Regions from separate parts of the Desulfonatronospira thiodismutans ASO3-1 genome, predicted to be linked through region 1. Evidence: predicted binding sites of a transcription regulator. Region 1 holds the regulator's gene; the other holds the start of a gene.
What was found. The regulator sigma-54, encoded in region 1, starts transcription at its own class of promoters, with help from an activator protein. The targets are predictions, from matches to a motif close to CTGGCACGGNNNNTGCTT.
Positions count from the first base shown of each region.

Region 2: a site for sigma-54 is predicted at 4,939-4,956, ahead of DTHIO_RS19670 (DUF4168 domain-containing protein). Genes of this name have one in related genera too.

Region 1 covers NZ_ACJN02000003.1:503,315-510,643, reverse strand. Annotated here, with positions in the region: gene DTHIO_RS14295 (PTS sugar transporter subunit IIB) at 109-573, opposite strand; gene DTHIO_RS14290 (PTS sugar transporter subunit IIA) at 578-1,003, opposite strand; gene rapZ (RNase adapter RapZ) at 2,115-3,047, opposite strand; gene DTHIO_RS14280 (PTS sugar transporter subunit IIA) at 3,023-3,472, opposite strand; gene hpf (ribosome hibernation-promoting factor, HPF/YfiA family) at 3,500-4,051, opposite strand; gene rpoN (RNA polymerase factor sigma-54) at 4,087-5,529, opposite strand; gene lptB (LPS export ABC transporter ATP-binding protein) at 5,545-6,267, opposite strand; gene DTHIO_RS14260 (LptA/OstA family protein) at 6,264-6,818, opposite strand; gene lptC (LPS export ABC transporter periplasmic protein LptC) at 6,831-7,329, opposite strand, start outside.
Region 2 covers NZ_ACJN02000002.1:206,841-214,169, forward strand. Annotated here, with positions in the region: gene DTHIO_RS07125 (cytochrome c3 family protein) at 752-1,234, shown strand; gene DTHIO_RS07130 (S9 family peptidase) at 1,352-3,424, opposite strand; gene DTHIO_RS21070 (hypothetical protein) at 3,445-3,660, opposite strand; gene DTHIO_RS21840 (hypothetical protein) at 3,879-4,331, shown strand; gene DTHIO_RS19670 (DUF4168 domain-containing protein) at 5,024-5,482, shown strand; gene DTHIO_RS07150 (hypothetical protein) at 5,496-5,717, shown strand; gene DTHIO_RS07155 (hypothetical protein) at 5,753-5,950, shown strand; gene DTHIO_RS07160 (HPP family protein) at 6,060-6,563, opposite strand; gene DTHIO_RS07165 (TRAP transporter substrate-binding protein) at 6,782-7,329, shown strand, end outside.

The DNA of each region.
Region 1 (7,329 bases):
AGGGGGCGTTCAAGAAGGCCCAGGTGAAGAGCAAAACGAAACAGGGAAAAGACGGCAAAAAAAAACCCCCCAGCAGGACAGTGTTTAAAATACTCATTTCTTCCAGGGCTACCATGAATCCACCTGAACGCTTTTGTGGGGCACGCACCTGAAATCCAGCTTTACCCCCTGCCTGTAAAAGTATTCCAGGCAAAGGCTGTCGTCCTGGCTCAGGGCGATGTGGGCGCAGACCTGTTTTCTGCCCGGGCTGTAATGAATATTGCCAATGTTGATCCAGTCGAAGTTCAGGCCCTGATCAAAGGCCTGCCTGGCGTCCGGACAATTGTCGAAGAGTATAAAAACCGAGGAAAGTCTGTCCTTTAAAGTTGTATGCAGGACGCGGGGGCTTTCCTGGATGGATGCAAAAGTTATGTCGATGTGGCTGGGTACGGCAAGCCCCATGATTTCCTGACGCACCGGGTCTGCAGCGAGTTCATCATTGACCACAAGAATGGTGCTTGAACCCGCATAGGGCAGCCAGGTCTCGATGACCTGACCGTGTATCAGGCGATTGTCTATGCGTACCCAGAACATTGTCTTACTCGCCCTTTTTTCCGGAGCCGGCCACCTGCCTTTTGAGCACGTCCCCGGCCACGAGGATTCCCTGTTTGCCGGCAGATTTGATTTCCTGGGCCAGGTCTCCAAGTTCCTGGGTCCTGCCGGAGAGCGCCTTTAAAAGCATGGGGAGGTTCACCCCGGTAATAACCTCTATATGCCCGTGACTTAAAAGGGACAGGCTGATATTGGTAGGGGTTCCCCCGAACATGTCCGTAAGGATTACTACACCGCTGCCTGTGTCTATTTCTTTAACCTTCTGCTTCAACTGGTCAATGATATCCTGCATGGGCCTGGAAACATCCACTCCTATGGCGCAGCAGTTGCCGCTTTCTCCCACCATGGTCTGCGCCGCATGCAGAAGACCGGACCCGAAATCGCCGTGAGTGACTAATATAATTCCTATCATGATGCTCTGGTCACAGGTTTAATTTGAAAATGGGATGTTTCAAAGTTGGTTGTCAACCATCCCCGATTTCTCCTTACTGCTTGAAAAATGGAGCAGATAAGGAAGGGATTTTATACAACCACCCCCGACCCCTCCTTGTCAAGGAGGGGAGCTAAACCGTGGCTTGGACTTGCTTGGGTGGTGGAAGTTTAATCACGATCCAGACGAAGTATTTATACAGATGCATGCGACAGAGTGTTGCCACGCCTCGATCTGCTCCCCTCCTTGGTTAAGGAGGGGTTGGGGGTGGTTCGATAATCAACTCCCTTCCTTACCCGGCCCCTCCTTAACCAAGGAGGGGAGCTGCACCGTGCCCTGGATTCACGCAGGTGCAAGGTACTTTATATTTTCTGTGAAAAAGTTTTTCAGTACTCTTTGTTTGTATCTGGAATTCCTGATAGTTGAATGCCTGCGACAGAGTACGACAGTGCCTCGATCTGCTCCCCTGTAACCATTCTTACTGCTTGAAAAATGGAGCAGTTAAGGAAGGGATTTTATACAACCACCCCCGACCCCTCCTTGTCAAGGAGGGGAGCTAAACCGTGGCTTGGACTTGCTTGGGTGGTGGAAGTTTAATCACGATCCAGACGAAGTATTTATACAGATGCATGCGACAGAGTGTTGCCACGCCTCGATCTGCTCCCCTCCTTAGTTAAGGAGGGGTCGGGGGTGGTTCGATAATCAACTCCCTTCCTTACGAAGTATTTATACAGATGCATGCGACAGAGTGTTGCCACGCCTCGATCTGCTCCCCTCCTTAGTTAAGGAGGGGTCGGGGGTGGTTCGATAATCAACTCCCTTCCTTACGAAGTATTTATACAGATGCATGCGACAGAGTGTTGCCACGCCTCGATCTGCTCCCCTCCTTGGTTAAGGAGGGGTTGGGGGTGGTTCGATAATCAACTCCCTTCCTTACGAATTATTTATACAGATGCATGCGACAGAGTGTTGCCACGCCTCGATCTGCTCCCCTCCTTAGTTAAGGAGGGGTCGGGGGTGGTTGATTGTAAGCTGTCAACACCCACGGCCCTCCTGGCCGGGGAGGGGATTTGCTATCTACTGCTGCAAGCAATCAACCCAGTTGAAAATGTCGGTGTTCCAGTGACACTAAGTAGCCGTTTTTTTTCAGAAAATCCGCCACGTTTTCGGCTACAGCCACGGAGCGATGTCTGCCCCCGGTACACCCGAAAGCCATGGTCAGCCTGTAGCGGCCCTCCTTTTGAAACAGGGGCAGGATAAAGCCAAGGAAGTCCTTGTATTTTTCCAGATAGGAAGACCCCGGAGGCTTGCCCAGCACATAATCCGCAATAGCCGTATCTCTGCCTGACAGGCTTTTGAGTTCTGGTTCAAAAAAAGGGTTGGGCAGAAAACGCAGGTCCTGGACCATGTCGGCCTCGGAAGGCATGCCGTATTTGAATCCAAAGGAAATTATATGCACCCGTATACCGGCAAGAACCTGGTCCAGGCATTCCCATTTTTCCTTGAGTGCCCGGCGCAGGTCGTGGATGCTGAAATCCGATGTGTCCACCACCAGGTGAGCATCGCTGCGCAGTGGTTCCAGGATCTGTTTTTCCTTTTCCAGGGCCTGTTCCAGGCCGATTCCTTCTCCTTCCATGGGGTGCGGGCGTCTGGTTTCAGCGTACCTGCGCACCAGCACTCCAGAGCTGGCTTCAAGGTAGATTATCTGCAGGCAGATTCTGTTCTGGGACATCCTGTCCCTCACCCTGGACCATTCCCTGGCGAAGTCGCTCTGGCGCAGGTCCATACCCAGGGCCAGCCCCCGGAAGTTTTTGGGGTTTTCTCTGGAGAAAAGCTCCATTATCGTAGGGGCCAAGGTCACTGGAAGCCCGTCCACGCAAAAAAAACCCAGGTCTTCAAAGACGTTCAGGGCGGTGCTTTTTCCAGCCCCGGACAGGCCGGTGACAATAATTACCGGGTAGCAGCCCGCATGTTCTTTTTCTCTGCCTGGTACGTCCCGGATTAAACCCTGTTTATGAGTTTCCATAGTTCTTCCCTGGACTGGGCATTTATAAAGCAATCCTTGAAGTCAGGGTCCTGCAGCAGCCTGGAGATAAAAGCCAGGATTTTTAAATGCTTGCCAGCGCTTTTTTCCGGAGCCAGGACCAGGAAAAAAATGTGTACCGGCTTGTGATCCAGGGCGGAGAAATCCACACCTTCCCGGCTCAGACCGGCGCTGATAAGGATGTTATCCAGGCCGGCGATCTTGCCGTGAGGTATGGCCACGCCGTCGCCTATGCCGGTGGTGCCCAGGTTCTCCCTGCTCACGAGCACATTGTTGACTTCATTGCGGTCCAGGAAGTCGTGTTTTTCCACCAGGGGGGCGGCCAGTTCATCCAGGACTTCCGTCTTGTTTCTGGAGACCAGGCCGGCGACAATCTGGTCCGGGCTTAAAAAATCAGCAAGATGCATTGTATCTCTCTGTTATGCCAGACCTGTCTATACGCCTGGGTCAATAAAGCCGAAGTCCCCGTCCTTGCGGCGATAAACCACGTTTACCCTTTCGGTTTCAGCGTTTAAAAAGACCAAAAATTCGTATCCCAGGTTTTCCAGCTGCATGGCGGCCTCGTCCAGGGGCATGGGTTTGGGCTCGTACTGATCCGTGGCCACTATGCGGGGCTCCCGGCTCTGTCCCTCCTCTGCCGGGGAAAAACTGACCACATCCATGCGCACCTGCTGTTTTTCTCGTGTTTTTTTCTTTTTGTCCTTGATCTTATCTCTTTGTTTCTTGAGCTGGGCTTCAAGCTTGTCCAGGCTAAGGTCCACGGTGGAGTACATGTCTTCTGTTTCTTCGTTGGCAGAGATATGCAGATCTTTACCAGTGAGGATGCATTCAGCTATGTGCCTGAATTTTTCTACCTCCATATTTACCTGCAGAGAAACGTCGTCATTGTCAGTTATATATTTGGACAATTTTTCAAAACGATCCTGGGCGTAATTTTTCAGGTGATCAGAGGGTTCAAAACTTTTGAAATTGAATTTGATGTGCATGCTAGCCTCCTTGGATTTGTATATGGCTTTTGGAGTCAGAAGAATTTTTTCCTCTTTGAGGAAGAGGGAATGTCCAGAGCCATGCGGTACTTGGCCACAGTACGCCTGGCGATATTTACATCCAGGTTTTCTTTCAAAATGGCAGCTATGGCTTCATCGCTCAGTGGTTTTTTGGGGTCTTCCTCGCGAACCATCTTCTTGATGGCTGCCTTTACACTCTCGGAACCCACGTGGCCGCCTCCGTCCATGCTCAAGGCGCTGTTGAAGAAAAACTTGAGTTCAAAAATGCCGTAGGGAGTAGACACGTACTTGCTGGTGGTGATCCTGCTCACCGTTGACTCGTGCATCTCAATGTCCTCGGCCACTTCCTTGAGTATAAGAGGCTTTAACCGGCTTACTCCGTGCTCGAAGAACTCCTTTTGAAATTTGAGTATGCTCTGCATAACCTTGTACAGAGTGCGCTGCCTCTGGTGCAGGCTTTTCATGAGCCACACCGCTGAACGCGTTTTTTCCTGGATGTATTCGTTCTCCTGCTTGTTTTTCTTGTCTTTGACCAGCTGGTTTTCACCAGTATAAAAGGAACTGAGCTGCAGGTTGGGCAACCCGTCTTCATTCAAAAGGATGATAAAATCGTCTTCGTATTTGTAAACATAAATATCCGGGCTGATGTAAACAACATCCTCGCTGCCGTAGCTGGAGCCGGGGAAAGGGTCCAGGCTTCTTATGACCTCAATGTATTCCTGCATGTACTCCCGGCTGACCTTGAATTTTTTCAGAAGCGGGGCAATGCGGTTTTTTTCAATGTCTTCCAGGTGCTCCTTTACCAGTGAAGTGAGCACAGGATCGTCCTCGTTTAAGGCTTCAAGCTGTACCAGAAGACATTCCTGGATGTTTCTGGAACCTATGCCAATGGGGTCGAAATGCTGTATACGTTTTAAAACTCTTTTCACCTGCTCCTGTTCTGCGCCGGTGGATTCGGATATTTCCCGGGAAGTGGCCTGGAGATAGCCGCGGGAATCCAGATTGCCGATGATCTCTTCGCCGACAACCATATCTTCTTCGGAAAAATCCTGCAGCTGCAACTGCCAGAAGAGATGTCCTTCCAGTGAGGGCTTGGAAGAGTGTCTGGCCTCGAAACTTTGCATCTCTTCCGGGGTCTCCCTTTCATGGTGCACCGACTGCTTGGAACTGCTGGAAAATTCGCCCAGATAGTTTTCCCAGTCCGCATTTTTGATCATGGACTGTTCTTCGCTGTTGAGGCTTGTTTTGCGGTTGGCTTCTTCGTGTACATCCCGGGCCGTCTGCTCATCCTCCTGGTACTGGACCTCCTCCAGGATGGGGTTTTCCATGAGTTCCTGCTGCACCACCTCCAACAGCTCCACCCTGGAAAGCTGCAACAGCTTGATGGCCTGCTGCAGCTGCGGAGTCATCACCAGTTGCTGTGATAATTTGAGCTGTTGTCTGAGTTCCAGGGACATATTTATATAACCTGCTTACAATTGAAACGATTCTCCCAGGTATACCTGTCTGGCCCGGGCGTCCTGGGCTATTTCCCCTGGTGTGCCGTTCAGTATAACCTGGCCTTCAAATACGAGGGATGCCCTGTCGCAGATTTTCAGGGTTTCGCGCACGTTGTGATCTGAAATGAGCACACCTATGTTTTTTTCCTTTAGCTTAAGCACAATTTTCTGGATATCATCCACTGCAATGGGATCAATGCCTGCAAAGGGTTCGTCCAGAAGAATGAATTCAGGGTCCTTTATCAGGGACCTGGCTATTTCCAGACGCCGCCTTTCCCCTCCGGAAAGAAAGGAGGCCTTCTGATGAGCAAGCTTAGATATTCCCAGTTCGTGCATCAAAGACTCGGCCTTTTCCCGGCGGAGCTTTCTGTCCCTGCAGGTGTACTCCAGGATAAGCATCAAGTTGTCATAGACGCTCAGTTTTTTAAAAATGGAGCTTTCCTGCGGCAGATAACTCATCCCCAACTCTGCCCTTTTGGGCAGCGAAAGTCCAGTTATATCTTGACCGGCCAGTGCCACCCGGCCTTTGGTGGGGGGGATGATGCCCACCAGCATATAGAAGGTCGTGGTCTTGCCGGCGCCGTTGGGACCAAGAAGCCCCACTATTTCTCCCCGGTTTATGTCCAGGGATATTCCTTTGACCACGGGTTTTTTGCCATACTGCTTGTAAACGTCAAGGGCCTGCAGGGTGCTCACTGTCCGTCCCCGTCTGAATCGTCTGAATGAAAGATTACCCGGACCCTTCTTTCCTCGCTGCCGTATACCCGGGATGTATTGTCTTTGAGGTTGAGAACGATTTTTTCCCCTTCAACACTGTTTTTGCCTTCAATAAGCCTGGGGTCCTGCTCCAGTTCTACAATCTCTGTGTCGGGATAATATGTCAGAAGTCCGCTGCGGCCCTCCCTGCCTTCTCCCTGGATCCGCACCTGTCCCCGGGCGACGATTTTCTCTATGTCATCATCTTCTCCGGCTTCAGGTGCGGTCTCATCCATGTCCGCATCCGACCTGAGATATACGTAAAGCTTGTCTGACCAGAGCTCGAAATCAGGGCGGCGGACATAAACGTCACCGGAAAACACAATTAGATTTTCCGCGCCTTTAAAGGTCATGTCCCGTGAGGTAATCTCCGTACCCTTGTCGTTTTCAGCCTGGATCCCGGCAGGGTAAAGAAATAAGGCCGCCAGGACACAGACCAGGATATAGGGAAAAAATCTGCAGTGCATTGTGATTGCCTGTATTCTGTTCATGATGTGTTTTGTTCAGTTTCCCCGGATGCTGGTCCTGACACCCTGGGTGGCCACGATTTTGTCCTCTTCAAGCATTATAAGGGCCCTGGGGGTGTCTACCCTCATGCCCCGGCCCGTAAAGGAAACATTGTCTTCCAGCAGGACATGTCCCTCGCCTTCCTTGTATGTAGCCTTTTCTGAAGTGGTGTAAAGGCCCCCTGAACGGGCCTTTACGTCGGGCCACATATAAAGGGTTCCGCTGTCCTGGTCTATTCTGCCCCGGGCAGCCCTGATTTCAACAGGTTCGCCGTTTTTCTCTCCGAAATAGGTCATGACAGGTTCCTGCAGAAGGTAGATGTTCTCCTTGCGCATGAAGCCTGCCTGTTTTGCGTCAAGCTCCCAGATTTTTTTGTCCCGGCCGCTTTGAACCAGGGTCAGATCCCTGATGTTTAAATCAACTTCCAGGTCCTGGTCAAAGTCAACTTGTCTCGGCCCCGGGGTTTCGCGCCAGAAAATGCTCAGCAGGAAAAAC
Region 2 (7,329 bases), on a different contig from region 1:
CAGAAAAATAAGTACTGGGCTGCCTGCCCCCAGTTTTCCTTAAAAAAGGCTGAACTGTTACAAAAGCTGTAACGCTTTCTCATTGCATGGTCAGCGTAACTGGTACACCCGGCACTGCCGGCTTGCCCTTGGTCACGCTCTCTGCGTAAAAAAACAAAAGGCCCAGAGGCTAAGTCCAGGGTCAGAAAAAAATTCCGCAAACGATAACCAACGTCTCACACTTTTTATGACTACATAAACCTCGAAAAAATCCCTGCCCAGGCCCACCCCAATCGGGCTCACCCAGCCTGCCCCCCGGTATTTTTTTCCCAACAGGGCCTTCTATATGAATATCAAAGCAACAGCCATGCCCTTCAAAGCAATAAGATCGTGAATACTTGAATTTCTACTTTTTATCTGTTTAATACGAACAATTATAATTTTGTGTGGAATGAAAAAACAATGTCAGTTTGTACTGCATACACAATCTTAATCTTTTACAGGACTATTAAGTGCCTTTATGACACACAAGCGGTTATACAGACATGTATTGACTATTTTAAATCACAGGAAATAAGACAATAATTTCTAAAGGATAAATGAAATTTATCGATGATTGTCAAATCTGGCACAACCATTGCTTTACGAAAGGAGTGATCAGTACAGGTTTATAACGAAAACTCGTATTTGACATTTTTTTTACTTATATTTTATCATTCAACCGGCATGTGCCTCAATTCACAATGCCATAAACACATAAGGAGGTGTAGTTATGAGAAAATCTGTTGTCATCGGTACGGTGGTCGCCTTTTTTTTCGGCTTCCTGGTGCTTCCGAGCATTTATGCAGGGCTCACCACTCAGCACGAGGAAAAGGATCAGGACATGGAGTACGAATTCGGCTCATATGCGGACGAATGGATGCTCTATGCCCCTGAAGAGTACGTGGAAGAAGAGGGGGAGATGGAATATGACCCTGTTCCTTTCTCGCACACAGTGCACGGGGATTATGACTGTGGCGAATGCCATCACGACGAGCAGGGTGACCCCTTGGATGAAACCAACGAGATTACAGGCTGCATGAGCGAGGGCTGTCACGACATGGCAGTGGCTGAAGATGCTGATGACGAAAGAGACATCAGGTACTTCGAAAAGGCCTATCACGACCAGTGCATGGACTGCCACCGCGACATGACCAGGGAAGGTGAAGAAACCGGTCCAGTAGCATGCAATGATTGCCATACAGGCGGCGAATAATTCCTGGAACAAAAAAGGGGAGTGCTCGCTCCCCTTTTTACCAGCTTAGCTGATACGCCTGCAAAAAGTAAGTTCTGCAGGCGTATCGTTTAAACCCTGACCCCCTGCACGATAGTATCAGTCCAGCGATTCAGGTGCTTCCACCTCTACCTCCTCAAGATCATAAATTATCTCCGCCAGCCTCTGGGCCACCTCGGTGGGCACATCGGTCTGACCGCGTCCGCCCAGAAAGCTGGCCAGAAACCTTTCCAGTTCCACAAAAAAGGCCAGCCTGTTCTGCGGTCTGGCAAAACCGTGCCCTTCATCCGGGGCCACCAGGTACTGCACCACCTGACCCTGGTCCCTGAGGGCGGCTACTATCTGGTCTGACTCCCGCTTGGGCACCCTGGGGTCATTGGCCCCCTGAGCCACCAGCAGCGGGGCCTGGATATTCTCAGCCGAAAAAAGCGGGGACTGCTCCTTCAGGCGTTGCCTGTCCTCCGGATCTTCAGGATCACCAACCCTTAGCTTGAAGGACTTGAGTATGGGCTTCCAGTACTCCGGCACAGATTCTATCAGGGTAATGATATTCGACGGCCCGACCATGGAAGCCCCTGCGGCGTAAAGATCCGGGGTGAAGGCCAGGCCGGCCAGGGTAGCAAAACCACCGTAGGAGGCCCCGTAAATACCTACATGATCCGAGTCTACAACACCCTCTTCAATGAGATGCTTCACTCCATCGGTGATGTCGTGCTGCATGTAGCCCGTGCCCCACTCTTTGTTGCCGGCATTCAAAAACTCTTTTCCAAATCCGGAAGAGCCCCTGTAATTTGGCTGCAGCACTGCATATCCCCGGTTGGCCAGAAACTGTGCCTGGGGATCATAACCCCAGTAGTCCCTGACCCAGGGACCTCCATGGGGCATGACCACCAGGGCCAGGTCCTCCGGCTCCACACCCCTGGGCAGGGTAAGGTAGGCCGGAATCTCCAGCCCGTCCCGGGCCTCGTACCTTATAGGCTCCATGCTGGCCAGGTACTGAGTAGGCAGGTCCGGCCGGGAACGATAGAGCAGATCGACCTCTCCGGAGTCCCGGTCATACAGATATACCGAGCCGGGATCAACGTCGCGGCTGACGCTGATGATCCACATGTCTTCATCCTGGGTCCTGGAACGAAAAGTTATATCGCCTTCAGGGAGCATGGCCCTTATCCTTTCGTAATCCTCCTTGAATTCATCTTCGTGAAAGTAAACCCGCTCTTTATCACCGTCGTAGTAGGTGGCCAGGAGCTCGTCAGTAACCCGGGAAAATATGGCCCCTCCAAAGTCAACCTCTCCTTCGGGGTCTTTTTCCACAAGTTCTTTATCACCGCTTTGGGGATCAAAAAGAACCAGCCTGGTCAAATCTGCATCGCCCCTGTTGGTTACCAGATAAACCCGGTCGTTGTCATAACCCCGCGGCAGATGTGCTATTCTGGCGCTTTCCCCGAAATCCACCCGGTAGACCTGCTCCAGTTCACCTTCTTCCAGCTTCAGGATTTCTGTGCCCCCATCAGGAGTCTCTCTGGATGCAAACCTGATGCGACCGTATTCATCCACCTTCCAGCTGGTAATATTGTGCTCGTTTTTAAATATCAGCTCGCGCTCGCCGCTTTGAACATGAATCTTGTAAACATCGTGCAAAGCAGGATCGCGGTTGTTCACCGCAACCACGACATACTCCGGTTTTTCCTCTGGCCTGGCTATCACCCTGGTCTGGACCCCTTCGTAGTCTGTCAGGGCTCTTGATTCAGGCACATCAGCATCCTCAGCTGTTTCCCCCGCAGGATCCACGGCATACAGGTTGAAATTTTCATCCCCCTGTTTATCCTGGGCATAAAGAATATTTTCACTGTCCCTGCTCCAGAAAAACATCCTTATGGGATGCTCGTCGTCGGTCAGGGGCCTGGCTTCTTCAAAAGAATCTTCCCGGTCCTTGACCCAGATATTCATCACCCCCTGGAACTTTTGCCTGAAGGCTATTTTTTCTCCATCAGGAGATATTGTTGCGCTGTCCATTTCCGGGTCATCGAAAAAAAGCTCCCTGTCCAGAAGAGGCGGCAGATCCTCAAGATAATCCAGCTTGTTACCGGACTCTCCAAGGGCATTAACAGGAAATGCAATCGTCAGACATGCAAACACTGCAAACCATAACAAGACCGTAAGACTTTTCATTAAGCTTCCTCCGTTGCAACTTATTTTATAAAAGACAGCAAGGCGTTTCCCCTGTTTTCTTTAATAGTGAGGATCATAATCCCATTTTTTACTTTCGAGGTCAAAACCTCCATGGGCAGCCTGGATTTTATTTCAGGCCTTATGCCTGCTGCAACCCCATGGCCCATTGCTATGCCAGAATTGCACACAAAGGTTCCTGGCCGGACAATAAAAGCTTTACCTCCTGCAGAATTCAAACCGCCAACCCCCTGGAACACAAGAATAAAAACAGCTGTAATTCTCTTGGCATGAACGTTGCTAATAAAATATTAAAGAAGCTTCAAGGCTTAATATATAACAGGCTTTAACTATTGCAAAAGCCTGTTATATCTTATTTTTGTGAGCCGGCTGCAAAGCCGCCCTCATTCTGCTCTGCAGATTGAGCCGAATTTTCAAATAAAAACCGGAGGTACTCATGTTTTCACAGTTTACAAACAAAATTCTAAGCATCACTTTTGTATTGATGCTGGTTCTCGGCCTGGGGCTCAAAGCCCAGGCCCAGGAAGGCTACCAGCCTGATTCCCCTGGCGACCCAGGAGCTGAAGATCCAGGAGCTCCTGATGCACCTGAACCACCCGCTGGAACCCAGGAACCCGGGGCTCCCGGTGAACAGCCTGGAGCACCTGGAGAGCAGCCTGGTGCTCCTGGAGAACAACCCGGAGCACCTGGAGAGCAGCCTGGTGCTCCTGGAGAACAACCCGGAGCACCGGGTGAGCAACCTGGGACTCCTGGAGAACAGCCGGGCGCACCGGAAGCTCCTGAAGGCTACCAGGCTCCTGACGCCTACGACCCTCCCGAAGGGTATGAACCTCCTGAAGGATACGAACCCCCGGAAGAGCAGGAACCTGGTGATGAACCGGCATTCTGATAACTTTCAAATTTTGCCTCAAAAGTTTGCAGCCTGACAAGCAGGTGCAAAGCAGGCAAAAGAGGTTGAGCGCTCTCATACAGCTCCTTCCTCCTTATTACCGGAAACACCGGTAAACAGCACAACCTGGCGGCTGCAGCGTCCATGAACAGCTGCAGCCGCCCAAAAATACTCGATTTCCCTGCATAAAGCCCTGCATGTCTTAAACCCCCTTCCGCCCCGGAAGTGCTCTCGCCAAGTCCATTGAAAATACTGGAAAATCGTAACCATTCAGGACCCCTTGGTGTTGATTACTGGCACAGGCCTGGGAACTGTCCCCAGGCACGCCAGAGGCGTGATTTCGGTACCCTCCTGAATGGTTACGGAAAATCAGTCACCTGTGCATCAGCCTCGTTATCTTAAAAAGACCGGCTGAACAGGCAGATTTTGTAAAGCTGCAAATATGGGTGGTGCACCAGCTTCAGCCATACTGCGCAAGTGCACACTTTTAAAGTGTGTCATTTTTGTCATATGTGCATATATCACTTGGAAGATAATTTTATGCTGAACTGCAATAAAAAAGCAATAAGCCCGCCCCAGGCATCCAAAAAGACCAAAAAATAAATCAGTGGCACAGCAGTTGCTTGAAGAGAGATTCAAGCTAATGCTTATTTCTGATCAGCATTCAACTAAATTAAACTATGGAGGTAAATATGTATCAGAAAACAGGACTTAAGGTATTTGGTCTGGCTGTAGTAATCATGTTTGTACTGGGAATGGCTTTCAAGGTCGGAGCCCAGCAGGAATACCAGCCTGATCAGCAACAGCAGCAGCAACAGCAGGAGTATCAGCCTGATCAGCAACAGCAGCAGGAAATGATGCAGCAGGAGGCTCCTGAAGTGGACCTGAGCGATGCTGAACTGGACAAGGTGGCCGAAGCCTATGAGGCTGTTACCGAAGTAAGGGAAGAATTCCAGGCCGACCTGGAAGGAATTGAGGACCCTGAACAAGCTCAGCAGATGCAGGAAGAAGCCGGTGAAAAAATGGTCGAGGCCGTAGAGGACCAGGGCCTTGAGGTGGAAACTTATAACCAGGCCATGGAAGCTGCCCAGGTTGACGAAGAACTGAGAAACGACCTGCTGGACAGACTGGACATGGAACAGGCCTACTAACAGGAGCATGGACATGAGGCTCATGAAAATACTTCTGACACTGGCCGCGGTTCTTATGCTCGCTTTTTCCATGGGCTGCGGGCCGCAGCATGAACCTGCCGGTGCCCCCGGCGGATACGAACAGCCTGACCCTGAAGGTTATGAAGCACCCGAGCGCGGTGAACCCGGACAGCAACCTGGACAGGAACCCGGGGCTGAACCGGGTGCTGAACCCGGCCAGGAACCGGCATTCTAACTTAAGAATTCAATAAACTTTGGAGGTAACGGATAATGTGGTATAAAGGTTTTCTGCTGACCCTGGCTGCAATACTTATGCTGGGCTTTTCCATGGGGTGTGAACCCGATCATGAAGATCCCATGGAGGACCCCGGTGCACCTGAAGGGTACGAAGAACCCGCACCTGAAGAGTATGAGCCACCCGAAAATGATGAATATGGTGAACCCGGAGAGGAAGAACCTGGCTTCTAAACCAGGTCCACTTCTCCTCATGCTAAACCCCTCCTGACAGCGAGGCCCTCCATACGGGGGGCCTCAACTCTTGCCTCCTCTCTACTGCCTTTTTGCTTTCGTAAGTTTATCAGGTCAGATCCCTCAGGCGGTGCCTGAACAGCTTGTGCACCAGAGACAGAAAAAGAATGCTGACGAGAATGGTCAGGGTGACTGTGACCGAAATTCCGTGCAGAGCAACTCCCAGGGCGGTTCCCGAAGCGGGTGGATGCTCCATATCCAGGACCACCATGGCAAAGATGGACAGACCTACAGCCAGGGAAAGAATCATGGCCATGGGGATTGTGGGCGGATTTTCCAGGATCATAATGGCTGCAGAAGCAAGAAAACCGCACAGCATGCCGATAATATGCCCGCCTATAACGTTTCTGGGCTTGGCCGTCAGGTAGCCGGGCATGGTAAACACGATAAAGGTTGTTGCCCCGATGGAGGCAATAATCACCGGCTTTTCCTGTATGTTGATGATCATCATGAGAGCAAACAGGGCCACTGTAGCTGCCAGACTCTGAAATACGTAATGCTGCCAGTACCTTCTGAATTTGGTCAGCCTTAATCTCAGTTTTTTAATTATCATCCATCCCCCCATACTTTGCAGGGCACCCTGCTTTCCCGGACAGCACAAAAACAAAGAGCAGAAATGCTTTGAGCCTTTAGAAAGCAGCCTGGTGAGTGGATGCTTAGACCAGTTGAGCTGACTTGACAACCGGGGCAGTTCCGTTAAAAAAACTTTCGAAAGCGGCCTGAATATTTATGATAGCCGTCTTTTGCACAACATTCAAACGGAGGGGTAAAATGAAAAAAGTATTAGCGTGTTTGTTTTCGGCAGTGCTTATGGTAGTTGCAACAGCTTGTTTCACGCTGAAGGAACCAGACCTGGCCCAGGCAAGCACAGAGATCCGGCTGGCCCATGTGGTCAATGAAGAAGACAGTTTTCACATTGCGGCCATGAAATTCAAAGAAATCGTAGAGGAGCGCACCGACGGGGAGATTTCCATCTCCATTTATCCCAATGCCCAGCTTGGCGACGAAAGAAACCTCCTGGAAGGCATGCGCATGGGCACTGTGGACATGGGGGTCATCACCAACGGTCCAGTGGCCAACTTTGTGGAGGAAATCGCAGTCCTTGAACTGCCCTTCCTTTTTCCCAGCCGGGAGGATGCCTATGACATACTGGACGGCCCCATTGGCAGCGAATTGCTGGATAATCTGAAAAGGGTCAACCTCAAAGGCCTGGCCTATGCCGAGCGGGGCTTTAGAAACCTGACCAACTCCAAACGTCCGGTGCACACTCCTGAGGACGTTTCGGGCCTGAAGATCCGGGTCATGGAAAACCCGGTGTA